3 regions of the Rhizobium binxianense genome follow, and region 2 is predicted to be linked to each of the others. Evidence: riboswitches for the same ligand, from Rfam matches in the RefSeq annotation. Region 2 holds a riboswitch; each other region holds the start of a gene.
The links. A riboswitch is a leader RNA that binds a small molecule or an ion and turns the genes downstream of it on or off. The one in region 2 is predicted to bind cobalamin.

Region 1 (9,997 bases), 1.5 Mb from region 2:
CCCTTGAGGCGCAGCACATCATGCTCAGCGATGATGCCCTTCAGCTTCTCGACGAAACCTGATGTATCCGCAATCGCACCAAGCTCGACGACGAAACTGTCGAATTCGTCGTGACCGTGCGGCTCGCCGTCCTCATGCTCCAGCTCGTGATGGGACTTGCGGTTGGCGATATCGTCTTCCGCGCCGATGCCGAGGCCGAGCAGCACGCTTGCCGGCACCTCGCCATTCCTGGCTTCGATCATCACGGGCTTGCGGGCAATGCGCGAGGCGACCTCGCTCTTCACGCGGCCAAGGCCGGCGACGTCGATCAGGTCGGTCTTGTTGAGAACGATGAGATCGGCGCAGGTGAGCTGATCCTCGAACAGCTCCTCGATCGGGCTTTCGTGATCGAGCGATTCATCCTCGGCGCGGCGCGCATCGACGGCATCATGGTCGTCGGCAAAACGCCCGGCGGCCACGGCCGCACTGTCAACCACAGTGATGACGCCATCGACGGTCACCTGGGTGCGAATATCGGGCCAGTTGAAGGCAGCGACCAGCGGCTGCGGCAAGGCGAGGCCCGAGGTTTCGATGACGATATGGTCGGGCCGCTGTTGGCGCTCGAGCAGCTTCGTCATCGTCGGAATAAAATCGTCGGCGACGGTGCAGCAGATGCAGCCGTTGGTGAGCTCGATGATATCGTCCTCGCTACAATTCTCCGCACCGCAGCCTTTCAGCACGTCGCCGTCGACACCGAGATCGCCGAATTCGTTGATGATGAGCGCGATCTTTTTGCCGCCGGCATTGGTGAGCAGGTTGCGGATCATTGTCGTCTTGCCGGCGCCGAGGAAGCCGGTGATGACGGTTGCGGGAATCTTCTGCTGGTTCATGGACTTAACCCTTCATTTTCAGCGGCAGGCCTGCCGCGATGAAATAGACTTCAGCGGCCTTCGCCGCGATCGATTGGTGCAGCCGGCCTGCATGATCGCGAAAATCCCGCGCCATGCGATTGTCGGGCACGATGCCGAGGCCGACCTCGTTGGAAACGAAAACGAGCCGCGCTTTGGCGCCGGGCAGGAAATCGGCAAGGGCGGCAAATTCCGCCGCCATGTCGCGCTGCTCCATCATCAGATTGGTAACCCAGAGCGTCAGGCAGTCGATCAGCACGATGCGCCCTTCGCCGTCGATGGCGGCAAGCTTGCCGACCAGATCGAGCGGCTCCTCATGCGTCGCCCAGGACGGGCCGCGATCGACCTTGTGCTTGATGATGCGCGCCTGCATCTCCTCGTCCCAGGCGCGGCCGGTGGCGAGGTAGTGGCGATCGAGGCCGGTGGCGACGACAAGAGATTCGGCGAAGCGGGACTTGCCGGAGCGGGCGCCGCCGAGGATGAAGACGGTGTTGGATGGGACGCTTGTCATATGCAGACCGTCGCCAGAGGAAACGCGACGTTCCGCCACCCTCCCTCATTCCCTTCCTCGGGCTTTGCACGAGGGATCTCACAGGAATCCAGCCACGGCGCGTCCGCGCCGTGAATGACTCGGTTAAAGGGGAGTCCTCCGCGCCCAAGGACTTGGGCGCACTGGATTCCTGTGACGAGCACAGGAATGAGGGAGGAGAGGAATGTACCCACCAAACACGCCGCAACGGAAGGCGCCGACACCTGTAAGGTCCCGCCAAACCGCGCCGCACCAGGCCGCGCTGAATTCAATCGTTCAGCCAAGACAACCTCCGTGCTGGCAGCGGGCATAGCGCCCAGGGTTGGGCTTCTCGCCCGGCACGGGATGGCAGGTCTCCTGGCTCGCGGTTGTCGGCCGATCGGGGCGGACCGGAAACCGGTCGCCCTGATCCTGCCGGCGGATCTGCCTCGCCTTCCCGGCTGCATCGGTGAAAGAGTGGACGATTCGTAGATATAGAGGCGTCCGACCCCGGTTGATCACCATGCATGTCCAGTGGCTTTTCCGGCATATCGCCCATCCGTCCCGCCTGCACCATTGCAGGGGCCGGCCGGAAGCGCTCGATGCCGGATGGAAGACCCTGACCGCTCTACAGTCGCGGGGTCGGCTGTGATAAAGGCGCCCGGCTTGGGTCCGCCCCGTCACATTCCCTTTTCATCCGGAAGGGCGCTACACCGATCCGGAACCATCCGTTATATCAGGATGGTCAGGTGACCATCCGTTGAGGGATGGTTAGGCAAGCCCGGGAGTGAAGTCAACCGGCCTTGACGGCCGCCCGATCGCCGGTAAGGCGGCGCACTCATTCAAACATGACTTACTCCACCAGAAATATCGTCTTTTATCAGAGACTTACGTCATAAATATTTGACCCGAACGCCGGCTTTTCGCCGCAATTGCACTGCAAGCGGACTGCGCCACCGCCCTTGACCGAGCCTCTCCCCGCCTAGTTGTCTGGCCATGCTTATGAAATTGGATCGGCGCCGTCTGCGCGCGCTGCGTGTTTTCTTTGATCCGGGGCGGCTGCGTGCGCTGACCCGCCGCAGCGAGGTCGGCCTGTCGCTTGCGGGCGCTGTCGTCGGCATCGCCTCGGGGCTTGCCGTCACCGGCATGAGCTTCGTCTCCAATGAATTGCACCGGCTGGTCTTCGGCATCGCCGACGACGAAAGGCTGAGCTCGTCCGACATCGACGACAAGCTGCTGCTGCTCGCGGCCCCTGTCGTCGGCGGCATCCTGCTCGGGCTGTTGCTTTTCATCTTGGCGAAACGACGCAAGAAGCCGATGGTCGATCCAATCGAGGCCAATGCTCTGCATGGCGGCCGCCTGTCCTTGACCGACAGCATCATCGTTGCCGTGCAGAACCTGATCTCCAACGGCTTCGGCGCCTCCGTCGGGCTCGAGGCCGGCTATACCCAGCTTGCCGCCGGCATCGCCTCGAAATTCGGCCTGAAGCTGCAGCTTCGCCGCTCTGATCTGCGCGTGCTCGTCGGTTGCGGGGCGGCCGGCGCTATCGCCGCCGCCTTCAACGCGCCGCTGACCGGCGCCTTCTATGCCTTCGAGCTGATCATCGGCACCTATACGATCGTCTCGCTGACCCCCGTGGTTGTCTCGGCCCTTGTCTCCACTCTCATTGCAAGGCTGCTTGCCGACGGCGATTTCGCCATCGATATCGGCAGCTTCGGCACGGTCGTGCCGGCCGATTATATCCCGGCCCTGCTGCTCGGCGCCTTTTGCGCCGGTGTCGGCATCCTGATCATGCAGGGCGTCGCCTTCGTCGAGGAACTGGCGCGCAAGAGTGCGATCGCTCCGCCCTTCCGCCCGGCGCTTGGCGGCATCGTCGTCGGACTGCTGGCGATGATCTCTCCGCAGGTGCTTTCGGCCGGCCACGGCGCGCTGCATCTCAACCTCTCCCGCGATGTGGCGATCCCGACGCTGATCGGCCTCTTCCTCTTGAAATCCTTTGCCTCGGCGATCTCGATCGGCTCCGGCTTCAGAGGCGGCCTGTTCTTCGCCTCGCTGTTCATGGGTGCCCTGCTCGGCAAGCTCTTTGCCTATTGCGGCCCCTATTTCGCCGATGCGACGCTGACGCCTGTTATCTATGCCGTGGTCGGCATGAGTTCGCTCGCCGTCGCCGTCATCGGCGGGCCGCTGACGATGACCTTCCTGGCGCTGGAAATCACCGGCGATTTCCCGATTACCGCACTGGTGCTTGCCGCCGTCATCACCTCGTCGCTCGTGGTGCGCTCGACCTTCGGCTACTCCTTCGCCACGTGGCGCTTCCACTTGCGCGGCGAGAGCATCCGCAGCGCCCACGACGTGGGCTGGATTCGCAACCTGACCGTCAACAAGCTGATGCGATCAGACGTCAAGACCGCCAAATCAGGCATCTCGCTGGAAGAATTCAAGCAGGCCTTCCCGATCGGCTCGACCCAACGCGTCATCCTTGTCGAGGAGAGCGACAAATATGCGGGCCTGCTGCTGGTGCCGGAGATCTACGCCAATCCGACCGACGCCCAGGACGAGGGCAAGTCGCTTGCCGACTTCATCCGCTACCGCAACGATTTCCTGCAGCCGCAGATGAATGCCAGGCAAGCGGCGGCGATCTTCGACAAGAGCGAAAGCGAAGCGCTCGCCGTCGTCAACAATCTGATCGAACGCAAGGTGATCGGCCAGCTCAGCGAAAGCTACACGCTGCGCCGCTACAGCGAAGAACTCGACCGCCGCCGCCGCGAAGTGTCAGGCGAGATCTGAGCCGCTCCGACCGACAGCGCCCCACGTCTTTTCAGACGCTCAAAGGACGCTGCTGCACTTTGAATTATTCAGCGGCGTCGGCGAGCCTGAAGACATCAGCCCGCTTCGAAACCCCGCGCAGCTCGAACGATCCGAGATATTGGCAAGGCGCGGCGCAGGTCGTCGCGAAGCTCTCCGACATCAACAGGGGTTGATCCAGCGTGCCGCAGAGCTTTTCGAGCCGTGAGGCCTCGTTGACCGCCCTGCCGATCACCGTGAAATCGAGCCTGCCATGGGCGCCGACATTTCCGTAGAAAACCTCGCCGAGATGCAGAACGACGTCGACGCCGATATCGGGGCCGCCATTGCCCGTCCGCTCGCGATTGAGCGCCTCGTTTGCCTTCAGCAGGTTCCTCGCCGAAGCGAGTGCCGCCACGCAGGCCCGTTGCGGATCGTCCGCATCGGTCGGAAAGATCGCCAGCACGCTGTCGCCCATGAACTTCAGGATCTCGCCGGAATTTTCCTCGACATGCCGGTCGATCAGTTCGAAATGTTCGTTCAGAAAGCCGACGATCTCTTCGGGCTGATAGGCTTCGGTCAGGGCGGTGAAATTCCTGAGGTCCGCAAGCAGGATCGCGGCATTGATGGAGCCGCCCGTTCCCCGCTGGGTTTCGCCGGCGAGAATGCGCGCACTCGTCCTGGCGCCGGTATAGACGGCGAGGATATCGGTCGCGGTCTTCGATGCCGCCACGCGGTAGGCCGCAAGCCCCAGCGCCGGGAAGAGCGCTTCGACAACCCCAAGTTGTTGATCGGAAAATCCGCCCGGCGCGTCGCTGGTCAGCGAAAAACCAAATCCGCGCAACGCAACCTCCTTCGGGAATTCGAAAAGGCTGATGACGTGATCCGTGCCTCCGGCGAGCGCGAATTCGTGAAGCTCGCTGTAGGCGAGGCCCTCGCCTCTCTCCAAGCTCCACCGCCCTCTTCTTTCGCCACGGTTCAAAAGATAGAATATCGGCGTCTCCTCGAAGATGCGCTCCCCCGCAATGCCGTGTTCGGCATTTTCGATGGTCGTGACGCCGCCCCTGATGAAATTGGCCGAGATGCCGCGATACATGGGATGGATGGACGGCATTCGGATGCTCGCCCGCCAGATCGGAAATCCCTCGGCGATCAGCCGGTCGCACAGCCCGGCGACGAGATCGCCAATATGCTCGCTGGTGATTCCCTGCTCTATAAGCCAGTGAATATGATCGTTAATTTTCAAAACCTCCGCATCGGGCCAAGAGCCGCAGAAGCCGTTTTCACGATCGAGGCCAGGCACCGGGAACCGCAAGACAGGGGCTGAAAGAGCCATGTCGCGCATGCCATTCATTAGCCTGCTTCGCGTCGCGATACCACTCCCGGGCGAATGAGAGATGCGGAATTCGAGAGCGACAAACGCCGGTGTCACGGATGACAAATTGCCTCAGTCTCCCCGGCGATTGGCGAAACCTGCTGCAGTTTGCCTCTTGGGAGGCGATAAAAGGGATCTCGCCTCGCCACGCGGCGATGTCCTTCGGCATGGGATCCCCAGCCGCTCACATCCTGACCGTCATGCCGCCATCGACGGTCAGCACGTGGCCGTTGACGAAGGAGGCGGCGCCGCTTGCCAGAAACAACGCCGCGCCGGCGATCTCGTCCGGGCGTCCCCAGCGTTGGACCGGGATGCGCTGGCGTACGAAGGGCATCAATTCCTCATTCTGCGCCATCGCCGCATTCGTCTCGGTGGCGAACCAGCCGGGCGCAATTGCGTTGCTGGTGATCCCGTACGGGCCGAATTCGACCGCCATGCCACGCATCAGGCCGGTCAGTCCCTGCTTGGCGGCAGGATAGACGCAGTCGCCGGGCATGACGACATGGCCGCTGATCGAGGTCACCGCGATCAGGCGGCCGTGATTGCGTCGCTTCATCAGCACGGCAGCGTCGCGCGAAAGCGTCATCGCCGCCGCCAGGTCGGTGCGCAGCAGCTCGATGATCGCATCATCGTCGAATTCGGCCAGCGGCCGCCGGTCGCGGGCGCCGACATTGTTGATCAGGATATCGAGACGACCATGGATCTTGTCGATATCGGCCATCACAGCACGCTGTGCCTCCCGGTCGGCTACGTCGAACGCAGCCGCCTCAGCCGTCCCGCCCGCGGCACGGATGGTCCTGACGGCGCCTTCCAGCGTCGCCGCCGTGCGTCCGTTGACGATAACATGGGCGCCCGCCTCGGCAAGGGCGCGCGCCATTTCGAAGCCCAGACCACGGCCACCGCCGGTCACCAGCGCCACCTGACCTACCAGTGAAAATCTATCCAATACGCTCATGGTTTTCGTCGCTCTCAACCGGGTCCGCCGCGACAATTAATGGACTCAGTCAACTAATTTGGCAATAGCAGCGAGATGCCCAATGAATCGCAGGTTTTCACCCGCATCATCTCCTCTGGCAAGGCGCCTCACTTGTCCTTCGTCATTCCTGTGCTCGTCACAGGAATCCACCCACGGCGCGTCTGCGCCGTGATTGATTCTCATCCAAACAGGATGTCTTCCGCGCCCAGAGACTTGGGCGCACTGGATTCCTGTGACAGGCCCAGGAATGATGGAGGTTGGGGTGACCGGTGTGCTGTGTCGCTGACAGCCCCGCCCAGAGCACATCGGGTCTACCCAAGCAGCCCGGCCAGCCAGCGCGGGTCGAGATGTCTCTGCAGGCCACTCGCGACTTCGTCCAACGCCCGATCGACGCTCTCGCGGTAATTCCTCCGCTCAGCCGAGAGCCCGAAACTTTGAAGCAGCCGAGCGCGGTAGCTGTCGCTGCCGAACAGCCCGTGCAGGTAGGTGCCCATGATCCGGCCGTCGGCCGACAGCGCGCCGTCGGGCGCGCCGTCGATGATCGCCGAAGGCCTGATACAATCCGGGCCGCGGGTGATGCCGAGGTGGATCTGGTAGCCGGCAAGCGGCGTATCATATTCGGTCGAGCGGGCCTGGCTGTTGCGCACGGTTTTCTCCGGCGCCATCTCGGTCTCGACATCGAGAAAGCCAAGCCCCGGCGTCTCCAGTGCCCCGCCCTCGAGCCCAAGCGGATCGCGCACAGTCCGCCCGAGCATCTGATAGCCGCCGCAAATGCCGATCACCCTGCCGCCGCGCCTGACATGCGCCTGGAGATCGCGGTCCCAGCCCGCAGCCCTGAAATCGGCGAGATCCGATATCGTCGATTTCGAGCCGGGAAGCACAACGAGGCTCGCATCGGCAGGTATCCGCTCGCCTGATCGCACGAAGACCAGCTCGACATCCGGCTCGGTCCGCAGCGGGTCGAGATCATCGAAATTGGCGATGCGCGGCAGCACCGGCACGGCGATCTTCAGCGCCCCTGCTCCGCCCCGCGCCAGCCGTTCGAGCACCACCGAATCTTCGGCCGGCAGGCGCCCAGCGCCCGGCAGCCACGGCACGACGCCGAAACACGGCCAGCCGGTAAAGCCTTCGATGGCCCGGATGCCGTCGTCAAACAGCGAGATGTCGCCGCGGAACTTGTTGATGATATAGCCGGCAATCATCGCCCGGTCGCCCTCGTCGAGGATCGCATGCGTACCCACAAGTGAAGCGATAACGCCGCCGCGGTCGATATCGCCGACGAGCACGACGGGCACGCCGGCCCGCGTCGCAAAGCCCATATTGGCGATATCGCCCGGCCTGAGATTGATCTCGGCCGGCGATCCCGCACCTTCGACGATAACGAGATCGGCACCCGCAGCCACTTTCTCGAAGCTTTCGAGCACGGCGCCGAGCAGCTGCGGCTTCAGCCGCTGGTAGTCGCGCCCCTTGGCTTGGCTGAACACCCTGCCCTGCACGATAATCTGGCTGCCGTTGTCCGATTGCGGCTTGAGCAGCACCGGGTTCATGTGCACCGAGGATGGCGTGCGAGCCGCCAGCGACTGCAGCCACTGCGCCCGGCCGATCTCGCCGCCATCGTCGGCAACTGCCGCATTGTTCGACATGTTCTGTGGCTTGAACGGCCGAACCGTCAGCCCACGATTGGCCGCCAGCCGGCAGAGGCCCGCGACCAGCACCGTCTTGCCGACGTCCGAGCCGGTTCCCTGCAGCATGATCGCTCTTGCCATGGTGGCCGCCTTTCGCTGAGGCGACGCCTACAATGGGTGTCGATACAAGGTCAAGGCTTGGTCCGGGTCTGGCTGCGCGCATAAACGCGAAAACCGCGCATCGCCTTGGCTCTGCGCGGTTTGCCGAAAACTCAGGCGTCTTCACCACTACACGGCGAAGCTCGCTCTCTCCGGTACGCACTACCTGAACCAGAGAAGCGGCGGTCATTCCCGCCACGACCCAACTGATAACGGCACATTCTTACCGGAGAGTTATTGAAGGCTTACGCAAATGTTAATTTCGATCTTTTTTGACATTCTCGCCGAAATTTCTGCCGAAGCTCCGCCGGCGATCGCCAAGAGCGTGCGTTTCGCCCGAGGGCGCCATTCGGGGGATACTGACATAAATTCTTCGAATTCAACTATTTAGAGACGCAACCATGAGCAGAAGACGGTTGATTTCTGCGAGCGAACGCGTAGGCTTCGCCAAAATGCGCCATTGTTGACCATCGCCTGCGACGAGCCGCCGGACAGCCTTGTCGGTGGATTGCAAATCCGGCCGCGCGTCCGCCTAAGAATTCGGGGAATGACGATGAAGACGTATCTGATGACGGCCGTCTTTGCCGCGGCTCTTTCTACCATCGCGCCGGCCGAAGCCGCAGAGTGCGGCAAGGTTTCGATCGCCGAGATGAAATGGGCCTCGGCAGGTATAGCGGCAAACTTCGACAGGATCATCCTGGAAAAGGGCTACGGCTGCTCCGTCACCATCGTCGACGGCGACACCCTTCCGACCTTCGCCTCGATGAACGAGAAAGGCACCCCCGACGTCGCCTCGGAATATTGGATCAATTCCGTCCGGGCCCTGCTCGATCAGGCCGTCAACAGCGGCCGGCTGGTGCAGGGAGCCGAGATTCTTGCCGATGGCGCGGTCGAGGGCTGGTGGATCCCGAAATTCATCGCCGACGCCCACCCCGACATCCGTTCGGTCGAAGATGCGCTGAAACATCCCGAACTCTTCCCGGCCGAGGACGATGCGTCCAAGGGCGCAGTCTACAATTGCCCTGCCGACTGGAGCTGCCAGATATCGACCACCAATCTGTTCAAGGCACTCGCAGCGGACAAGAAGGACTTCGAGCTTGTGGAAACCGGCAGCCCCGAACAGCTCGATGCCTCGATTGCCCGCGCCTTCGACAACAAGGTCGGCTGGCTGGGATACTACTGGGCGCCGACTGCGGTCCTTGGCAAATACGACATGACGCGGCTGAGCTTCGGCGTCGGTCATGACAAGAGCGAGTGGGACCGCTGTACGGCGGTTGCCGGCTGCAACAGGCCCCAGCTCAATTCCTACCCCGTCTCGCGCGCGTTCACGTTGATGACCAGATCCTTTGCCAGCCGCGCCGGGCCTGTCACCACCTATCTCAAAACCCGCAAATGGGACAATGGCACGATCAATCAGGTGCTCGCCTGGCAAGACGAAAACCGCGAGAGCAACGAGGATGCCGCGATCTATTTCCTTCGCAATTACGAGGGCCTGTGGATGAAATGGGTGCCAATCGATGTAGCCGAGAAGGTCAAGGCGAGCTTATAAGGTCAGGAGACGATCAACGACCGGACGATTCGACATGACTGGCAACGTTCCCTTTCCCGACCGCGATACCGTTGCGGAAAAGCTTGCCGCGCTGTCGGAGGCCGACAAGTCATACTTGGCGCTGCTCATGGAAA
Region 2 (9,997 bases):
GCGGCGAGTGCCGGCGCCAGCTTCCAGGTGGCCATCAGGATCGGGAAGTTCCACGGGATGATCTGACCGACGACGCCGAGCGGCTCATGGAAGTGATAGGCGACGGTATCGTGGTCGATCTCGCCGATCGAACCTTCCTGGGCGCGGATGCAGGAGGCGAAGTAGCGGAAGTGGTCGATCGCCAGCGGAATGTCGGCGGCCATGGTTTCGCGGATCGGCTTGCCGTTGTCCCAGGTCTCGGCCTGGGCGAGCAATTCCAGCTTGTCCTCCATGCGCTGGGCAATCTTCATGAGGATGTTGGAGCGCTCGGCGGCGGAGGTGCGGCCCCATTTTTCCTTAGCCGCATGGGCGGCGTCGAGGGCAAGATTGATGTCCTTTTCATTGGAGCGGGGAATGTCGCAGAGCTTGCCGCCGGTGACGGGTGTCAGGTTTTCGAAATATTTGCCCTCGACCGGCTCGCGCCATTCGCCGCCGATATAGTTGCCGTATTTCAGCTTGAATGGCGACTCGACGATTTTCTGATGAAGCATGTCATCCTCCCATGATGATCCAGGTTCCCAAACGAACCAGTGGGAGGAAAATGTGCGTGTTTTGTCGAAGGGAACAGGGTGGGGGATCAATACCGCAGCGCACACTGTCGCAGACCTGCGACAGGAGGGGCTCACGATTGCCGCAGCAGCGGAACCTTCAGCCCGATCAGTGGAGATCGAGCTTCTTCATCTTCCGGTGCAGCGTGGCGCGGCTGATGCCGAGTGCTATGGCTGCCTGCGAAACATTGCCGCCGGCACGCGACAGAGCCCGCAGCAGCGCCGCCTTTTCCGCCTCGACGATCTCGTCCTGCTGGGAAACGCCGGCCTCATGCAGGGCATCGGCGGCCGGAATGCCGGCGGCGATGCGCTTGTCGTCCAACTGCAGCGCGATGCGGGCGGCGCGCGTCGCCCCGAGCACCAGATCGTGCCTGTCGACGGCAAGCAGGGCGGCGGCGGAATTGGCGCCGGCCGGGACCATCAGGAAGCGGGCGCCCGTAAAGGCCGAGCGGAAGAGGTTGAGCTCAATGCGCATCGCCGCATCCCGCACGGTCTGCGTCAGGATCGCCAGCGTCATCTCGTTGACGTCGTCGCGGCAGGTGGAAATATCGAGAGCCGCGGCCAGCCGGCCACAATGATCGCGGATCGGCGCCGTCGTGCAGCTGAGGCTGGTATTTGTGCAGAAGAAATGCTGATCGCGGAAGATGGCGACGGCGCGCTCGTCGGCAAGGGCGGTGCCGATGCCATTGGTGCCGATGCTCGCCTCGGTCCAGACCGAGCCGGTCCAGAGGCCGAGTTCGCGGAATTCCTTGTCGTCGCCGGCAGCCCCACGGCGCTCCAGGGCAATGCCGTTCTTGTCGGTTAGAAGCAGGCAGCAGCCGGCTTTGCCCACTGTCGTAAAGAGACGGTCGAGCTCTTCCGTCGCGCTGGCGATCAGCTGCTCGGACTGCTCGCGCGCGCTCTGGAATTCCTGGTCGGTAAGGCGCAACGGCGCCCGTGCGTCCTCGGGGGCGAGCTGATGCATGGTCATGCATCGCCGCCATGAGGCAACAACCGGGGAACTGGCTGCGGCGGAATCGCGCTGGGCAGACGTGTAGACGTGCTCGGCGTGTGCTGAGTGTTCGTGCATCGGCTCCTCCCACCGAACGTCAGCATAGTCTGATGGAAAAGCGGCTGGTTGGCAATCGGCCGGCGCTGGCGGCCGATTGAGCAGCAAGCTTGTCCAAGCGCTGCGACCACCGAACCTAGCGCCGCAACCAGGCCTCGATGCCGCGCGCGGCCGCCCGGCCGGTCGCCAGGCAGGCGGTGAGGAGATAGCCGCCTGTCGGCGCTTCCCAGTCGAGCATCTCGCCGGCGGCGAAAGTGCCCGGCAGTGCCTTCAACATGTAGTCTTCGTTGACGCCGCTCCAGCGGATGCCACCCGCCGACGAGATCGCCTCGGCGATCGGCCGGGTTTCGATCACCGGCACCGGCAGGGCCTTGATCATGCCGGCAAGACGTTCCGGATCGGTCCGGTCGCGCTCGGGAGCGTGTTCGCGCAGCAACGCCGCCTTGACGCCGTCGAGGCCGGCTCCCTTGCGCAGGCGGTTTGAAAAGCTCGATTTGGCGTCCTGCCGCTTGAGGTCGTGGGTCAGCCTTTCGATCGTTCGGCCCGGGGCGAGGTCGAGCGTCAGGACAGCGCAGCCACGGTTCAGCAGTTGGTCGCGGAGGCTCGCCGCATGGGCATAGACCAGGCTGCCCTCGATGCCGCTTGCAGTGATGACGAATTCGCCGGGAAAGGTGCCGGTTTCCGATGTGGCGGTGACCGACTTCACCGGCTCGCCGGCGAAACGATCGCTGAAGTTTTGACTCCAGTCGACGACGAAGCCGCAATTGGCGGGCTGGAAGGCATCGATCTCCACGCCCCTCTCCGAGAGCCAGGGCAGCCAGCTTGCATCGGAGCCGAGGCGCGGCCAGCTTGCGCCGCCGAGCGCCAGCAGGGCTGCGTCGCAATAGACGATGCTGCGCCCTTCGGGCGTTTCGAAAGTGTAACCCTCGTCGGCAAAACCGATCCAGCGATGGCGAGTGCGCAGCGTGGCGCCCTGCGCCTCCAATCGCCTGAGCCAGGCGCGCAGCAAGGGAGACGCCTTCATCACCGTCGGAAAGACCCGGCCGGACGAGCCGACGAAGGTCTCGGTCCCGAGGCCCGTGGCCCAATCCCTGATATCGTCAGGGGTAAAGGCATCGAGCGCGGGGCGCAGAGGGGCGGCGGAGGTGCCGAAGCGTGTGGTGAAGCGGGCATAATCCTCGGAATGGGTGATATTGAGACCCGACTTGCCGGCCAGCAGGAATTTGCGGGCGAGGGTCGGCATGGCGTCGTAGACCGTCACCGCATGACCGGAGAGCGAGAGCAGTTCGGCGGCCGCAAGGCCCGCCGGGCCGCCGCCAATGATGGCAATCTGCTTCTGGTTCATTGATATCTCGCCCGATTCTGTCTGCATGCAGTTTTGGCGCGGGCTGGGATTGCCTGCAAGGGCAGGGATCAGTGGTGCGGATGCGTGCACTGGCCGTGATCGGCGAGCACCTCGATGACGCGGCATTGGTCGACGCGGCCGTGGCCGCAGCCTTCCACCATGGTTTCGAGCTCGGCCTTCAGCGCCATCAGGCTGCGGATGCGCTGCTCGACCTCGATGAGGCGGGCCTTGGCGATGGCGTCGGCCGAGGCGCAGGATTGGTGCGGATCGTCCTGCAGGGTGAGCAGCGTGCGGATCGCCTCGATCTCGAAGCCGAGTTCACGGGCATGGCGGATGAAGGCGAGGCGGTTGATATCGGTGGGCTCGAAGGAGCGCTGGTTGCCTTCGCTGCGGCTCGGGGCCGCGAGCAGGCCGATGCTTTCATAGTAACGCACCGTCGGCACCTTGACGCCGCTCCGGCGCGCAGCTTCACCGATCGTGATCTTTTTCATGATTTCTCTCTTGCACCTCTAGTCGCTAGAGGATGTAGGAGGGATGCTTCTGTTTGACAAGGAAGCGGATGATGGTTGAGACGAGCGAGACACGATACCGGGTCGGCGGCATGGATTGCGCCTCCTGTGCGACCAAGATCGATACCGCGGTCAGACGCGTTGCCGGTGTCGCCGATGTTTCCGTCTCGGTGATGGCAGGCACGATGACCGTCCGGCATGACGGCAGCAGCGACCTCAAGGCGATCGAGAAGAAGGTGACGGGGCTCGGTTATTCGGTCTCGCCCTTTGCCGGAAACGCAGCACCCGCGCATGACCGTGGCGCGCACGATCATCACGACCACGGCGATCACGCGGGCCATGACCATCACGATCACGAAGGTCATAATCACGATCATGCGGGCCATGATCATGGCCATGCCCGCGGCGGGAAGGAAATCGAAGGTCTGCATGGGCACGACCATGCGCTGATGGCCGGTCCCTGGTGGCAGAGCAAGAAGGGCAGACTGACCATCCTTTCAGGTGCGGCGCTGATTGCCGCCTATGCCATCGGCCATCTGGTGCCTGCGATCGCCTCCTACGCCTTCATCATCGCCATGCTGGTCGGCCTGGTGCCGATCGCGCGGCGCGCGGTCATGGCTGCCTTCTCGGGAACGCCGTTTTCAATCGAGATGCTGATGACGATCGCCGCCGTCGGCGCCGTCATCATCAATGCCGGCGAGGAAGCGGCAACCGTCGTGTTCCTGTTCCTCGTCGGCGAGCTGCTGGAGGGCGTGGCGGCGGGCAAGGCGCGCGAAAGCATCCAGTCGCTGACGGCCCTGGTGCCGAAGAACGCATTGCTCGAAGACAATGGCCAGACGCGCGACGTGCCGGCGGAAAGCCTCGCCGTCGGCGCCATCATCATGGTGCGTCCGGGCGACCGGATCTCGGCGGACGGCATCATCGTCTCGGGCGAGAGCGCGATCGACGAGGCGCCGGTGACCGGCGAAAGCACGCCGGTGCGCAAGGGTGTCGATGCCGTCGTTTTTGCCGGCACGGTGAATGGCGATGCGGTACTCAGGGTTCGCGTCACGGCGGCCGCTGCCGATAATACCATTGCCCGTGTCGTCAAGCTGGTGGAGGAGGCGCAGGAATCCAAGGCGCCGACGGAACGTTTCATCGATCGCTTCTCGCGCTATTACACGCCCGGCGTGGTGGTGGTCGCCGCACTCGTTGCGGTCGCTCCGCCGCTGTTGCTCGGCGGCTTCTGGAATGAATGGGTCTATAAGGGCCTTGCCATCCTTTTGATCGGCTGCCCCTGCGCGCTTGTCATTTCGACGCCGGCGGCGATCGCCGCGTCGCTTTCGGCAGGTGCCCAGCGCGGGCTGCTGATGAAGGGCGGAGCGGTGCTGGAAACGCTCGGCAAGGTGACGATGGTCGCCTTCGACAAGACCGGCACGCTGACGGAAGGCAAGCCTCAGGTGACTGACATCATTTCCTTTGGCCTGAGCGAGGCGCAGCTGCTGTCACGGGCGGCGGTGCTGGAGCAGGGTTCCAGCCATCCCTTGGCGTTGGCGATCCTCAACCGTGCCAAGGCCGACGGCGTTCCCGTGCCGCCGGCCTTCGAGCTGGAAGCGCTGCCGGGCAAGGGTGTCAGCGGCAAGGTCGGCGGCGAGACGCTGGACCTGTTGTCACCGCCGGCCGGCCGCGAGCGCGGGGTGCTCAGCGTCGAACAGGATGCACGCATCACGACGTTGAACGACGAGGGCAAGAGCGTATCGGTGCTGCTCGTCAACGGTGCCACGGCCGGCCTGATCGCCATGCGCGACGAGCCGCGCGAGGATGCGCAGGCGGGGCTTTCCACGCTCAAATCGGCCGGCGTCAAGGCGATGATGCTGACGGGCGACAACAAGCGGACGGCGGCGGCCGTCGCCGTCATGCTCGGCATCGACTGGCGCGGCGAGATGATGCCGGAGGACAAGCAGCGGGTCGTCGGCGAATTGAAGCGCGAGGGCTTTGTCGTCGCCAAGGTCGGCGACGGCATCAACGACGCGCCGGCGCTGGCGGCTGCCGATATCGGCATCGCCATGGGCGGCGGCACCGATGTGGCGCTGGAGACGGCGGATGCCGCAGTGCTGCACGGACGCGTCGGCGACGTGGCGCGGATGATCGAACTGTCCAAACGCACGATGCGCAACATCCTGCAGAATATCACCATCGCGCTCGGGCTGAAGGCGGTGTTCCTGGTGACGACGATCGCCGGTATCACCGGACTCTGGCCGGCGATCCTCGCCGATACCGGCGCCACCGTGCTGGTGACGATCAATGCGCTCAGGCTGCTTCGGATAAAGATATAACATCGCGGGTCACCGGCGGGATGTCCCATCGACGATTCGGGCGTGATCTCGAATCGAAATCTTGGCGCCGGCCATAGCCGGCTCTCATCAAGGCTTTCTCCACAGCCCGCTTTCTTTAAGCTTTGGTTATCCCTGTTTTTCACAGGAATGCAGCAATTTCAAACCTGTCGTAACGCAAGGCAAAAACCATCCGTTGACGCGAATTTGGATTGAGGTACTATATCTAGTGTTCGAGGTTCCGTCGATTCGTGAGGATCGGCGGCTAAGACGGGTCGGTGCGCTTCGCCATCATGGCGCGGCAATGCCGGAGCTGCCCCCGCAACTGTAAGCGGTGAGCAACTGTCCGATTTCAGGTCACTGGAGCATGATGCTCCGGGAAGGCTGGGGCAGGGTGCTTTGACCCGTGAGCCAGGAGACCTGCCTCGAACAAAACGTCCACGGGCGGGGTGTCCGGATGGTCGCGTTGCATGGCTGCGGGGATGTCTCCGCATCGCGTTTCGCAGGCCCGAACCTTCGCCCCCGAAACCTTCGCATTGAGCCACTTCGGGGTGAAGTCATGTCAGTATCTCAGTCCAGGCCGCCACCCGCACCAAGAGGGCGGATCACGCCCGGCGGCTGAACAAGCCGCATAGCTGCAAAACATCAGAGTGTTTTTCGACGGATATCAAGAGATTTCCGATCGATGTCCTGCGTCCCAATCGCGTCGTCACGAGGAATATCATGACCATTACCGTCTACAGCAAGCCTGCCTGCGTCCAATGCACCGCCACCTACCGCGCCCTCGACCGGCTGGGCGTCGACTATGACATCGTCGATATCTCGCAGGATGCCGAAGCGCTCGATCGCGTCCGCAGCCTTGGCTACATGCAGGCTCCGGTCGTCATCGCCGGCGAGCAGCATTGGGCGGGCTTCCGTCCCGACATGATCAGCGCACTTTCCTGATCGGAAAAGCGATGGGGCTGATCGTCTATTATTCCAGCCGGTCCGAGAATACCCATCGGTTCGTCGCCAAGCTCGGACTGCGCGCGGCGCGCATTCCCTCAAGCGGCGCAGACGCGTTCCATATCCGCGAACCCTTCGTGCTGATCGTGCCGACCTATAGCGGCGACGGCGGCAAGGGGGCCGTTCCCAAGCAGGTGATCCGTTTCTTGAACGATGCGGAAAACCGAGGACACATCCGCGGCGTGATTGCCGCGGGCAACAGCAATTTCGGCGAGACATACGGGCTCGCCGGCGACGTGATCTCGCGGAAATGCCAGGTACCTTACCTCTACAGGTTCGAGCTGCTGGGCACCGAAGACGACCTCGCCAACGTCAAACACGGAATGGAACGGTTTTGGACACGGGAACAACTCTGACGCGGGATGCGGGCGCAAAACCGCATAACACTTTTGCTCATCCCGCCGGCGAACGCCCTTTGAAAGCGGCTGATGCGGTCGACTACCACGCGCTGAACGCGATGCTGAACCTCTATGACGATGAGGGGCGGATCCAGCTCGACAAGGATCGTTTGGCAGCCAAGCAATATTTCCTGCAGCATGTGAACCAGAACACGGTGTTTTTCCACAATCTCAGGGAAAAGCTCGATTACCTCGTGACCGAGGGCTATTACGAGCAGGAGGTTCTCGACCAGTATTCCTTCAATTTCGTCCGCGATCTGTTCGACGAGGCCTATGCCAGGAAATTCCGTTTCCCGACCTTCCTCGGCGCTTTCAAATATTACACCAGCTACACGCTGAAGACCTTCGACGGAAAGCGCTATCTCGAGCGATATGAGGACCGCATCTGCATGGTGGCGCTGGCCTTGGCGCGCGGCGACGAGGCACTTGCCCGCGACCTAGTGGACGAGATCATTTCCGGCCGTTTCCAGCCGGCGACGCCGACCTTCCTCAATGCCGGCAAGAAGCAGCGTGGCGAACTGGTCTCCTGCTTTCTGCTGCGGGTCGAAGACAATATGGAATCGATCGGCCGATCGATCAATTCGGCGCTGCAATTGTCGAAGCGCGGCGGCGGCGTGGCGCTGTCGCTGACCAACATCCGTGAGGCGGGCGCGCCGATCAAGCAGATCGAAAACCAGTCGTCGGGCATCATCCCGGTGATGAAGCTGCTTGAAGACAGTTTCTCCTATGCCAACCAGCTCGGCGCGCGCCAGGGGGCGGGTGCCGTCTATCTCAACGCCCACCACCCCGACATCATGCGCTTCCTCGATACCAAGCGCGAAAATGCCGACGAGAAGATCCGCATCAAGACGCTGTCGCTCGGCGTCGTCGTGCCGGACATCACCTTCGAGCTCGCTAGGAATAATGAGGACATGTACCTGTTCTCACCTTATGACGTGGAACGCGTCTATGGCGTGCCTTTCACCGAGATTTCGGTGACGGAAAAGTATCGCGAGATGGTCGCGGACGCCCGCATCTCGAAGAAGAAGATCAAGGCGCGCGAATTCTTCCAGGTGATCGCCGAAATCCAGTTCGAGAGCGGCTACCCTTACATCATGTTCGAGGACACGGTGAATCGGGCGAACCCGATCGCCGGGCGCATCTCGATGAGCAATCTCTGCTCGGAAATCCTGCAGGTCAGCGAGGCGAGCGAATACAACGACGACCTCTCCTACAAATATCTCGGCAAGGACATTTCCTGCAATCTCGGCTCGCTGAACATCGCCGCGGCGATGGATTCCGCCGATTTCGGCAAGACGATCGAGACTTCGATCCGGGCTTTGACGGCCGTTTCCGACATGAGCCACATCTCCTCGGTTCCCTCGATCGAGAAGGGCAATGACGAGAGCCATGCGATCGGCCTCGGTCAGATGAACCTGCACGGTTACCTCGCCCGCGAACGCATCTTCTACGGCTCCAGGGAAGGCGTCGATTTCACCAACATCTATTTCTATACGGTGACCTATCACGCGATCCGCGCCTCGAACCTTTTGGCGGTCGAACGCGGCCAGAGCTTCAAGGGCTTCGAAAATTCGAAATATGCCTCCGGCGACTATTTCGACAAATATACGGAGCAGGAATGGAAGCCTGCGACCGAAAAGGTGCAGGCGCTGTTCGACGATGCCGGAATCCTCGTTCCGACGCAGGAAGACTGGGTGGCGTTGAAGACGGCGGTGATGGCCTCCGGCCTCTATAACCAGAACCTGCAGGCGGTGCCACCGACAGGCTCTATCTCCTACATCAACCACTCGACCTCCTCGATCCATCCGATCGTCTCGAAGATCGAGATCCGCAAGGAAGGCAAGATCGGCCGCGTCTATTATCCGGCGCCGTTCATGACCAACGACAATCTCGATTATTACCAGGACGCCTACGAGATCGGGCCGGAGAAGATCATCGATACTTATGCGGCGGCGACCCAGCATGTCGACCAGGGCCTGTCGCTGACCTTGTTTTTCCGCGATACGGCAACGACGCGCGATATCAACAAGGCGCAGATTTACGCCTGGAAGAAGGGCATCAAGACGATCTACTACATCCGCCTTCGCCAGATGGCGCTGTCCGGCACCGAGGTGCAGGGCTGCGTGTCTTGTACGCTATGATTTGAATTCGGCCTTCGAGCCAGAGGCCCCTCACCCTAACCCTCTCCCCGCCGGGGAGAGGCGATGACGCTGCCGCAAGTCTCCCAGCGGGTAGAAGGTGCCGGCAGGCGGATGAGGGCGCTGCGCACACCGACTTCTCAGGAAGGACCACCTTATGAACATGCAAATCAAACCCGCCTCCCGGGTGCGCGCCGTCAACTGGAACCGCATCGAGGACGATAGGGATCTCGAAGTCTGGAACCGGCTCACTGGCAATTTCTGGCTGCCGGAGAAAGTGCCGCTCTCGAACGACATTCCCTCCTGGGCGACGCTGACGCCGGCCGAGCAGCAGCTGACCATCCGCGTCTTCACCGGGCTGACGCTGCTCGATACGATCCAGAACGGTGTCGGTTCCGTCAGGCTGATGGAGGATGCGGCGACGCCGCATGAGGAGGCCGTGCTTTCCAACGTCTCCTTCATGGAGGCGGTGCATGCCCGCTCCTATTCCTCAATCTTTTCGACGCTCTGCTCGACACCCGATGTCGACGATGCCTATCGCTGGTCGGAGGAGAATGAATTCCTGCAGCGGAAATCGACGCTGATCATGGAGCAGTACGGCTCCGGTGATCCGTTGAAGAAGAAGGTCGCCAGCGTCTTCCTCGAAAGCTTCCTG
Region 3 (9,997 bases), 1.6 Mb from region 2:
TTCGATCATCATGCCCTTGATGTCGCGGTTTCCGGCGGCGATCTGCGCGGCGACGGATTTGACGACGCGCGGCTGGTTCATCGGGTCCTTGCCGCTGTTGGCATGGCTGGCATCGACGAGAATGCGCGGGGCGACGCCGAGCTTGACGGCTTCGGTGGTCACCGCTTCGACATCGGCCGCCTCATAGTTCGGCTGTTTGCCGCCGCGCAGGATGATGTGGCAGTCCTCATTGCCCTTCGTCGAGGCGATCGCCGCCTGTCCGTCCTTGGTGACGGCGGGGAAGTGATGCGGCTGCGATGCGGCCAGGATCGCATCGAGTGCGACGCGGGCGCTCCCGTCGGTGCCGTTCTTGAAGCCGATCGGGCAGGAGAGGCCGGAGGCGAGCTGCCGATGGATCTGGCTTTCGGTCGTGCGAGCGCCGATCGCGCCCCAGCTGACGAGGTCGGCAATGTATTGCGGCGTGATCGTGTCGAGGAATTCCACGCCGGCCGGAAGGCTCATGGCATTGATGTCGAGCAGCAGGCGCCTGGCAATCCTCAAGCCTTCCTCGATGCGATAGCTGCCGTCGAGATGCGGGTCGTTTATCAGGCCCTTCCAGCCGACGGTGGTGCGAGGCTTTTCGAAGTAGACGCGCATGACGATTTCGAGGTCGTCGGAAAAGCGATGTCGTTGCTCCTGGAGCCGCGCGGCATATTCCCGGGCGGCAACGGGGTCGTGGATGGAGCAGGGGCCGATGACGACGACCAGGCGATCGCCTTCGCCCTGGAGAATTTTATGGATCGCATCGCGATTGCTGGTCACGGTTTCGGTGACAACAGCGTCGCGGTGGATTTCCGCGAGGATATCGGCGGGTTTGGTGAGGGGCGTGATCTCGAGAATTCGCAGATCGTCAATGGTATCGGACACGGTATGGCTCCTGTTTGGTCATACCGGGTGGAACAAAAAAGCCGCCAGGTAGACTAGCGGCTGTTCGGGTTGTCGTCGCGTCGACTTCAGTTACGCATAGACCCGCATCCGCTGGAAGCAGCGGTACCAATAAAATCGCGAGGCGTAGATCGAAGTGGTCGACATCAGGCGTATGTAGCGTCGCAACCGCATGATGTCACGCAGAATTTGCGGCCTGAAAATCCGGCTCCTGCGGGACGACCAATCGTTACCGCAGGAGGCAAAAAGCATATCGCCCAAAAGCGCGCTGCTTCTGGGCGATATGAACGCAGAAGCTGAGATCAGAGAGCCTCGACGTTCAGGCCGACGGTGATGGCGCCGATCGGCCTTCCCTTGTCATCCGATATTGTGACGCTTGCCTGCGACTGCAGCGTCTAGGTCGATTCGTCCTTTTCGATCTCATCGACGAAGACCATGTCCTTGCCGGCGCCGAAGGATCTTGGGAACTTGCTCGCCTCCTCCGTCAACAGTGCGTTGCGAGCCCTTTCGGCGTCGAACGAGGCGCTCTGCTCGGCAGCGGCCCGGGAAAGGCCTAGTCGCCTTTCTGCAAGGCGCTGAAATCATAAAGTAGAATGGGATGCCGGAGCACACGCGTGTTATTTCGCTATCACGCCCACTGGAGATCTGCCTCGATCAGCTGTTTTCCGCGATCGCCTCTTCGGGCTCGGCCTGCCGGTGTTTGCGGCGGCGCGTCGTCAGTTCTGCGCCGGCATCGCGCGGCAGGCGCAGGAAGGTGATGCAGGCCAGCGCCGAAATTGCCGAGACGCTGAAGAAGGCGATGTGGAAATCCAAAACCAGCAGCCTGCCGCCATGGAAGCTGCTGGAAATTTCGAGGATGCCGCCGGCAATCGCCACACCCATCGCCATGGAGATGCGCTGGGCAACGGCATTGATCGCGGTCGCCTGGCTGCTGTCGGCATTGTCGATATCGCCGAAGGCCATGGCGTTGACGCCCGAGAAAGCCATGGAGCGGAACAGGCCGCCGATCAGCAGGCAGGCCATGATCAGGAACAGCGGCGTTTCGGCGGTGAACAGGCCGTTGATGCCGAGGAAGATCGCCGCCAGCAAGGTGGTGATCGATATGACGGTCCGGAAGCCGAAGGCATTGAAGGTGTGCGAGGCGGCGAATTTCGATCCCATCGAGCCGAGCGCGCTGACGAAGGTGACCGAACCCGATTGCAGCGGCGTCAGGCCGAAGCCGAGCTGCAGCATCAGCGGCATCAAAAACGGCAGAGCGCCGAGCCCCATGCGGAAGTTCGAAGCGCCGAGGATCGCCGCCCGGAACAGGGGATAGCGGAACATTTTCGGATCGAGAAGCGGATAGGGCGCGCGGCGGGCATGCAGGAGATAGAGGAGGCCGGCAAGAACGCCGATCGCCACCGTGACGTAGCCGTAGACGACGGGCACGGCCGGCAGGCTGATGACCGACAGGCCGAAGACGACGCCGGAAAAGCCGATGCCGCAGAGGAAGAAGCCGGGAAAATCCATCGGCCGCGGACTGCGCGGCTCGACCGCCGGCAGGAAGCGCGTGACGAGGATGATGCCGAGCACGCCGATCGGGACGTTGATCCAGAAGATCCAGTGCCAGGTGAGATAGGTGGTGAGGAAACCGCCGATCGGCGGCCCCATGATCGGGCCGATCAGCGCCGGAATGGTGAGCCAGGCCATGGCATCGACGAGCTCGTGGCGCGGTGTTCCCCGGACCAAAAGCAGGCGGCTGACCGGCGTCATCATCGAGCCGCCGGCGCCCTGGATCAGCCGCGAGACGACGAAGGCCGCGATCGAATGGGAAAAGGCGCAGGCAATCGAGCCGATCATGAAGACGAAGATCGCCAGGCGGAAGACATTGCGTGCGCCGAAACGATCGGACATCCAGCCGCTGATCGGAATGAAGATCGCCAGCGCCACGAGATAGCTGGTGACGGCCAGCTTCAGCGCGATCGGCGAGGTGCCGATATCGGCCGCGATAGCCGGCAGGCTGGTGGCGATCACGGTCGAATCCATCTGTTCCATGAACAGGGCGACCGCGAGGATCATGGGCGTGAGGCGGGGCACGGGCAACCGGGATGCTGTGAGGGACTATATCGTCCATACGCCTTCGGTGGCGATAGGGCCATAGAAACTATCGATGAAGGGGTTTGCCGAGCCGCTTCAAACCGACGCGGGGCGGGCGGTGCGTTGGAGACAGACGCTTCAAGGGCAAGCAACAAAACCAGGCAGCCGCACGGTCATCTTAGCCGGGTGCACCAACGCCCAAGAGAGCCTCATCCTGAGGTGCGCAGGCCAAAGGCCGGAGCCTCGAAGGGCGAGGCGGGTGCACCGGCGTGGACGCGAAATAGTGAACGACGAAAGAAGCGGCGCTGCGGCGTGTCCTTCGAGGCCCCTACGGGGCACCTCAGGATGAGGAATCGCGGCGGATGCCGCGCCGTCCTCTCGACCGCGTGCCGGCGCCGCCTGCTCGCGGCTTGCCGCCACCGCACTTTCCTGAAATACATGCGCTGTCAGGTGCCCGCCGATGAGGCGGGAGAATCGGGAATCCGGTGCAAGACCGGAACGTGCCCAACGCTGTAAGGCCGACGCTTGCCGCATCACTACGCCACTGGCTTTTGCCGGGAAGGCTGCGGCAGACGGATGACGCCAAGTCAGAAGACCGGCCTGGCAAGATAGACCCAACCCGCGCGGACGGCGGGCGGTTGCGTTGTTGGGGATTTGACGATGCGACCCTTTGATGAGGATGCCCTTTTGGCGGCGTCCGGTTTTTCGCTGGCCGAACGCGAGGCCGTTTATCACGCGATCATGACGCGGCGTGACGTGCGCAGTCAGTTCCTGCCCGATCCCTTGCCCGACCATGTCGTGGAGCGGCTGCTGACGGCTGCTCATCATGCGCCCTCTGTCGGCTTCATGCAGCCGTGGAATTTCATTCTGGTGAAAAGTCCAACCGTGCGAGCGCGCATCCAGCATGCTTTTTCGAAGGCCAACGAGGAAGCGGCTTTGATGTTTGAGGGCGAGCGGCGGCAGGTCTACCGTTCCCTCAAGCTCGAAGGCATCGTCGAGGCGCCGCTCGGCATATGCGTAACCTGCGATCCCACCCGCAGCGGCAGCGTGGTGCTGGGGCGCACGCACAATCCCAGGATGGATAGCTATTCCACAGTCTGCGCCATACAGAATCTCTGGCTTGCGGCCCGCGCCGAAGGGATCGGTATCGGATGGGTCAGTATCTTTCGCGAGGGTGACCTGAAGAGCATTCTCGGCATACCCGAGCATGTCGAGGTGGTCGCCTGGCTCTGCGCCGGTTTCGTCGACAAGCTCTACGACGAGCCGGAACTCTCCGTCAAAGGCTGGCGGCAGCGACTGCCGCTCGAGGAGCTCGTGTTTCACGACGGTTGGGGACGGCGAGAGCGCTGAACAGCGTCGCCTCGAACCCGGCTCGGCCAATCACTGCTGTTGTGGCTGCGGGCCCGGCGTTGCCGGATTGGCGAGGTCGATCGAGCCCTGATCGCCGGCGAGGAATTGCGGGCCGACCTGGCGGACCTTGTTCTGTGCGGGATCGTAAGGACGGTCGGGAACGGATGGCTGCGGCACGGCAGCGGTGGCAGCCTTCGCCGGCGGATTGGTTCGGATTGATGTGATCGAGCCCTGTTGCGGCGGTTCGCTCAAGGCTTGCTTGCCGCGCATCTCGTCGTAATAGGCGGTGAGATTGCAGGCGCAGGAGGACTTTTCGCCAGGCGTGCGGTTCTTATAGGCAAAAGCGTTCTTCATGGCGCTGTAGGGCGTGCCGGTTGCGACCGAGATCATGTTCGAGGCTTCGGTGCTCGTCACGTCACGATAGAACAGTTCCGTCTCGATCCCCGGGCACATCTTGGCGCAGGTCTCAGCGTCGCGGCCGAAATCGACCGAAGTGGCGTTCGAGCTGATCGGGAAGAAGCCGCCGTCGCAGCTGCGCACGCACATGGTGCTGACCGGCGAGAGCATCTCGGCCCGCGGCAGGCCGTAACGCGGATCGATCTCTTCACCGCCGCCGAGCGGAATGAAGGTATCGTTGCGCATCGCCTGCTCCTCGATGCTCGGGGCAGGGTCGGCGGCGTTGCGGTCGCTCGGCGCATAGAAGTTTTCGATGTTGCAGCCATTGCTGTCGAGAGCGGCAATCAGTTCGCGGCGCTCGCCATCATCGCCCTTCTGGCCGGCCAGCTCGTTGCGGCGGTCCTGGAGATAACCGATATTGTCGATCATGCGGGCTTCGGCCTGCGACAGCTCGGCGCAATAATCGTCATTCTCGCCGCCGATCACGACCATGCTGCCCGAGGTGCAGCCATTGCTGCGCAGCTCGTTGCGGACCTTGCGCAGCTCGAGGTTCTGCTCGGCCATGGCACTGGCATATTGGCGCGCTTCCGGGCCGTTGCTATTGCCGATCGATCGCGGCAGGTCGGCTAGGCGGCCGCGCAGATCCTCGCAGACGGCATTCGTCTGCGCGGCGGCAGGCGTCGCGAAGGCAAGGAGGAGAGCAAGAGACAGGTTTCGGCGTTTCACGGCGTCGTCCGGGGTGAGCAAAAAGTCGATCGGTCGATTGCGGCCTCGATCGCCGCGCGTTGTCTCTTAAGGTGTTTCTCTTAATAAGCTTGGAGAAAATCCTAGCGCATTTTCGCGAGCTTATCCAGCAGATGCGGGCAATCTTCCGTAAGGGGAGGTCGGGACAGCTTTGCGCTAGATCTGCCTGGAGCGCGCCATTTCGGCGCGCATCCAGCTTGAGTCTCCCCATGTAGAGAGCCAGATCATCAGATCGGTGAGCGCGGCGACGATGGGCAGAAGCAGCGCATAGCCGACGCCGCGCCGTGTCTGATTTTTCTCGGCTTCCCTAAGGTGAGCCAATTCCTCTTCCTGAATCGAGGCAATAAGGCCATGCAACTGTGGATCGCGGGTGTCCAGGAATGCCAATTGATCTTCCAGATGACGGTGAACCGTGCTTTCAACCGCCTCGGTACAGATCCAGACCATGTTGCGCCCACCGAGGGCTGTCAGGAAACCGAGCAGATACCCTCCGAGGCTCCAGAATGCCATGACGCGGCATGGCTTGGCATGCCTTGAGGGCATTGCGTCGCGAACCAGGCGGCAATGCTCGATTTCGTCGTTCCGCATGTCACAAAGCGCCGGCACGATGTCAGGAAACAGCCGGCGGGCCATCCAGATCTGTGCCCTGTAGATACGAATTGCGCCGAACTCGCCGGCATGATTGACCTTGAGAATACGACGAACGGTTACTGCGCGCTTACCGGCACTGCTTGACGGATTGTCCATGATCCACGTTGCCCCACAGTTCCCTGTCGGCAATAGGCACTGTTGCCGCCACCATCGTCAATGGTTGACACAACGGATGAGGTACAATTCGAATGTCCGCTTCGGGGCGGGCAGGCAGTCGCAAATCGCGCTGGCGCAGCGAAGGCGAAAAGAGCGGAGAACATGACGAGCATTTCCAACGAGCTTCACGTCCCCGCGACAACAGTCGGAATATCGGAAGCCCAACGCGGCCTCCACCTCTTCGTCGACGGTTGCTACGAACCCGGTTCCGGGCAGGGGGGCTGGGCTTTTGTCGCTTATCGCGATGCCGTGGAAATCGCGTGCGGATTTGGTGGCGTCGAAGATTCCGCCAATAATTCAATGGAATTGATCGCCGTGCTTAAGGCAGTCCTGTGGATCAATAGTGAAGCAACGGGCGAAGCCGTCATCATCTGGTCGGATTCCATCTATGCCGTCAAAGGCTGCAATGTCAGGCGACATATCTGGAAGAACAACGGCTGGAAGAAAAGCAGCCCGAATGGGAATGCCCGGAGGCGAACGATCGCCAATGCGGAACTGTGGAAGGCAGTCGATCGTCAGCTATCCCGGAACGCCCTGGTGACCGTTGCCTGGTGCAAGGGTCATTCCGGCGTTGCCGGCAACGAACGCGCGGATACGCTTGCGGATAAAGGGCGCCTGTCGATGCAGGGCGCCCGATAACTGTTGCATATCAACCGGTTGCAGATGCTCGGGACAAGCCCGAGCATGACAAGATGAGAAACCTGCTATGCCGGCTGCGATGCTTCGACGACAGCGAGGGCTGCCATGTTGACGACGCCGCGGGAGGTGACCGAGGGGGCGAGGATGTGGGCGGGCAGGGCGGCGCCGAGCAGGATCGGGCCGACATGCAGGCCGTCGGTCATCGACTTGACGACGCCGAGCGTGATGTTGGCGGCGTCGAGGTTCGGGAAGACCAACAGGTTCGCCTCGTCGTGCAGCGTCGTGTGCGGCATGACGCGTTTGCGCAGCGCCTCGGTGATGGCGCTTTCGCCATGCATCTCGCCGTCGACCTCAAGATCGGGCGCGGCGTCGCGCACGAGCTGCAGGGCATTGCGCATCTTCGTGGCGCTTTCGGATTCGCGTGAGCCGAAATTGGAATGCGAGACGAGGGCAGCACGCGGGGTGATGCCGAAACGGCGGATTTCCTCGGCCGCCAGTACCGTCGACTCGGCGACTTCCTCGGCGCTCGGATTGAAGGTGACGTAGGTGTCGGTGAAGAAGGTGGCGCCGCGCTGCGAGATCATCAGGCTGAGTGCGGAGAAATCGCGGACATCCTTGCGCTTGCCGATGATCTGGCGGACATCGCGCAGATGTTTCTCATAGCGGCCTTCGAGGCCGCAGATCAGCGCATCGGCCTCGCCGCGCCGCAACGCCAGCGCGCCGATGACGGTGGTGTTGGTGCGCACGATGGTGCGCGCAGCCTCCGGAATGACGCCGCGACGGCCGACGAGGGAGAAATAGAGATCGACATATTCGCGGAAGCGCGGATCGTCTTCCGGGTTGATCACTTCGAAATCCTGCAGCGGGCGGATGCGCAGGCCGTAGCGCTTGAGGCGCGTTTCGATGACCTGCGGACGGCCGATGAGGATCGGGTCGGCGAGACCTTCTTCGAGCAGCACCTGGGCGGCGCGCAGCACGCGTTCGTCTTCTCCTTCCGAGAAGATGACACGCTTGCGTTCGGCGGCCTTGGCTGCCGTGAAGATCGGCTTCATGACGAAGCCGGAGCGGAAAACGAAGCGGTTCAGCTGGTCGAGATAGGCGTCGAAATCCTGGATCGGGCGGCGCGCGACGCCGCTCTGCTCGGCGGCCTTGGCGACTGCGGGCGCGATGCGCAGGATCAGGCGCGGATCGAAGGGCGAGGGGATGAGATAGTCAGGGCCGAAGACCGGGGTCTCGCCGGAATAGGCACGCGCGGCGACGTCGGAGGGTTCTTCGCGGGCAAGGGCAGCAATGGCGCGCACGGCCGCCATCTTCATTTCCTCGTTGATCGTCTCGGCGCCGCAATCGAGCGCGCCACGGAAGATATAAGGGAAGCAGAGGACGTTGTTGACCTGGTTGGCGAAATCCGAGCGGCCGGTGCAGATCATCGCGTCAGGACGGGCAGCACGAGCGAGATCCGGCATGATCTCCGGCGTCGGATTGGCGAGCGCCATGATCAGCGGCTTGTCGGCCATCTGCGCCAGCAATTCCGGTTTCAGCACGCCGGCGGCCGACAGGCCGAGGAAAACGTCGGCGCCGCCGATATTTTCAGCCAGCGTGCGGGTGTCGCTCTTCTGGGCATAGACGGATTTCCATTCGTCCATCAGCTCGGTGCGACCCTCATAGACGAGGCCTTCGAGATCGTGGACCCAGATGTTTTCGCGTTTTGCCCCGAGAATCACCAGCAGGTTGAGGCAAGCGAGGGCGGCAGCACCCGCGCCGGAGGCGACGATCTTGACGTCGGCGATGTTCTTGCCGGCAAGTTCCAGCCCGTTCAGGATCGCCGCGGCGACGATGATCGCCGTGCCGTGCTGATCGTCGTGGAAGACGGGGATCTTCATCTTTTCGCGCAGGCGACGCTCGACCTCGAAACATTCCGGCGCCTTGATGTCTTCGAGGTTGATGCCGCCGAAGGTTGGCTCCAGCGAGGCGACGGTCGAAACCATCTGGTCGACGCTTGCCGCATCGATCTCGATATCGAAGACGTCGATGCCGGCGAATTTCTTGAAGAGCACGGCCTTGCCCTCCATAACAGGCTTGGAGGCCAGCGGGCCGATATTGCCGAGGCCGAGCACGGCGGTGCCGTTGGAGATGACGGCGACGAGATTGGCGCGCGAGGTATATTCTGCCGCCATCTCGGGATTGTCGCGGATAGCGAGGCAGGGGGCGGCAACGCCGGGCGAATAGGCAAGCGCCAGGTCGCGCTGGTTGCCGAGCGGCTTGGTCGCCTGGATCTCCAGCTTGCCGGGGCGGGGATAGCGGTGGAAGAAGAGCGCCTGTTCGTCGAGATCGCCGCTCGTCAGATTCTTTTCCGTCTTGGATTTTTCCGGGTGATCCATCGCCGCCTCCGTGCACGTCTTTTTTGGAGTTTCCTCCATACATCAATCGGCTACGGGGGACAGTATGGAAATGGGGGAAGGGCGAAGTTTTCATGAGGTGGGCAGAGGGGGTATCCACGCCATGGCCATTCGGCTTTCATGCCAAGCAGCAGCCGCAGTGAGCTAATCCTTTTGGGGAAACTTGTTTGACGACCTCAACGGGCGCAGGATGCCGCCGCGACGGTGCGGGGCGCCGGTCGCATGGAGGAAATCATGGACAATTTGAACCTGACGACCCTGCAAAGGGGTCAGACGATGGTCAATGACGTGGCTATCGATGCCTTTGCCGCCGGATTTCGCGGCAGTCTCCTGACCAACAAAGATATGGATTACAACGAGGCGCGGGCGATCTGGAATGCGATGATCGACCGCCGACCCGGGCTTATCGCGCGTTGCGCCGGTGCTGCCGATGTCGTGCGGGCGGTGCGGTTTGCGCGCGACAACAATCTGCTCGTTTCGGTACGCGGCGGCGGGCACGGCATTGCCGGCAACGCCGTCTGCGAGGGCGGTATCGTCATCGACCTGTCGGCGATGAAATCGGTGCGGGTCGATCCGCAGACCAAGCGCGCCAGGATCGAGCCGGGCGCAACGCTTGCCGATGTCGACAAGGAAACGCTGGCTTTCGGTCTGGTGTTGCCGACCGG

Region 1: linked by a shared signal. The riboswitch ahead of cobU (bifunctional adenosylcobinamide kinase/adenosylcobinamide-phosphate guanylyltransferase) and the one ahead of nrdH (glutaredoxin-like protein NrdH) in region 2 are both predicted to bind cobalamin.
Region 3: linked by a shared signal. The riboswitch ahead of bluB (5,6-dimethylbenzimidazole synthase) and the one ahead of nrdH (glutaredoxin-like protein NrdH) in region 2 are both predicted to bind cobalamin.

The regions. Positions count from the first base shown of each region.
Region 1 covers NZ_CP118713.1:2,199,165-2,209,161, forward strand. Annotated here, with positions in the region: gene cobW (cobalamin biosynthesis protein CobW) at 1-869, opposite strand, end outside; gene cobU (bifunctional adenosylcobinamide kinase/adenosylcobinamide-phosphate guanylyltransferase) at 874-1,398, opposite strand; partial or broken gene PO860_RS22330 (tRNA lysidine(34) synthetase TilS) at 1,440-1,595, shown strand; cobalamin riboswitch at 1,747-2,139, opposite strand; gene PO860_RS10980 (chloride channel protein) at 2,392-4,182, shown strand; gene PO860_RS10985 (adenylate/guanylate cyclase domain-containing protein) at 4,247-5,335, opposite strand; gene PO860_RS10990 (SDR family oxidoreductase) at 5,739-6,509, opposite strand; gene PO860_RS10995 (cobyric acid synthase) at 6,842-8,296, opposite strand; gene PO860_RS11000 (glycine betaine ABC transporter substrate-binding protein) at 8,862-9,863, shown strand; gene PO860_RS11005 (hypothetical protein) at 9,898-9,997, shown strand, end outside.
Region 2 covers NZ_CP118713.1:3,684,972-3,694,968, reverse strand. Annotated here, with positions in the region: gene adh (aldehyde dehydrogenase) at 1-530, opposite strand, end outside; gene PO860_RS18090 (helix-turn-helix domain-containing protein) at 697-1,656, opposite strand; gene PO860_RS18085 (TIGR03862 family flavoprotein) at 1,772-2,980, opposite strand; gene PO860_RS18080 (MerR family transcriptional regulator) at 3,049-3,471, opposite strand; gene PO860_RS18075 (heavy metal translocating P-type ATPase) at 3,543-5,804, shown strand; cobalamin riboswitch at 6,021-6,243, shown strand; gene nrdH (glutaredoxin-like protein NrdH) at 6,525-6,746, shown strand; gene nrdI (class Ib ribonucleoside-diphosphate reductase assembly flavoprotein NrdI) at 6,758-7,162, shown strand; gene nrdE (class 1b ribonucleoside-diphosphate reductase subunit alpha) at 7,141-9,345, shown strand; gene nrdF (class 1b ribonucleoside-diphosphate reductase subunit beta) at 9,500-9,997, shown strand, end outside.
Region 3 covers NZ_CP118713.1:2,052,136-2,062,132, reverse strand. Annotated here, with positions in the region: gene PO860_RS10270 (3-deoxy-7-phosphoheptulonate synthase) at 1-906, opposite strand, end outside; gene PO860_RS10265 (MFS transporter) at 1,579-2,982, opposite strand; cobalamin riboswitch at 3,432-3,618, shown strand; gene bluB (5,6-dimethylbenzimidazole synthase) at 3,661-4,350, shown strand; gene PO860_RS10255 (DUF2865 domain-containing protein) at 4,381-5,472, opposite strand; gene PO860_RS10250 (demethoxyubiquinone hydroxylase family protein) at 5,647-6,237, opposite strand; gene PO860_RS10245 (ribonuclease H family protein) at 6,400-6,936, shown strand; gene PO860_RS10240 (NADP-dependent malic enzyme) at 7,002-9,314, opposite strand; gene PO860_RS10235 (FAD-binding oxidoreductase) at 9,567-9,997, shown strand, end outside.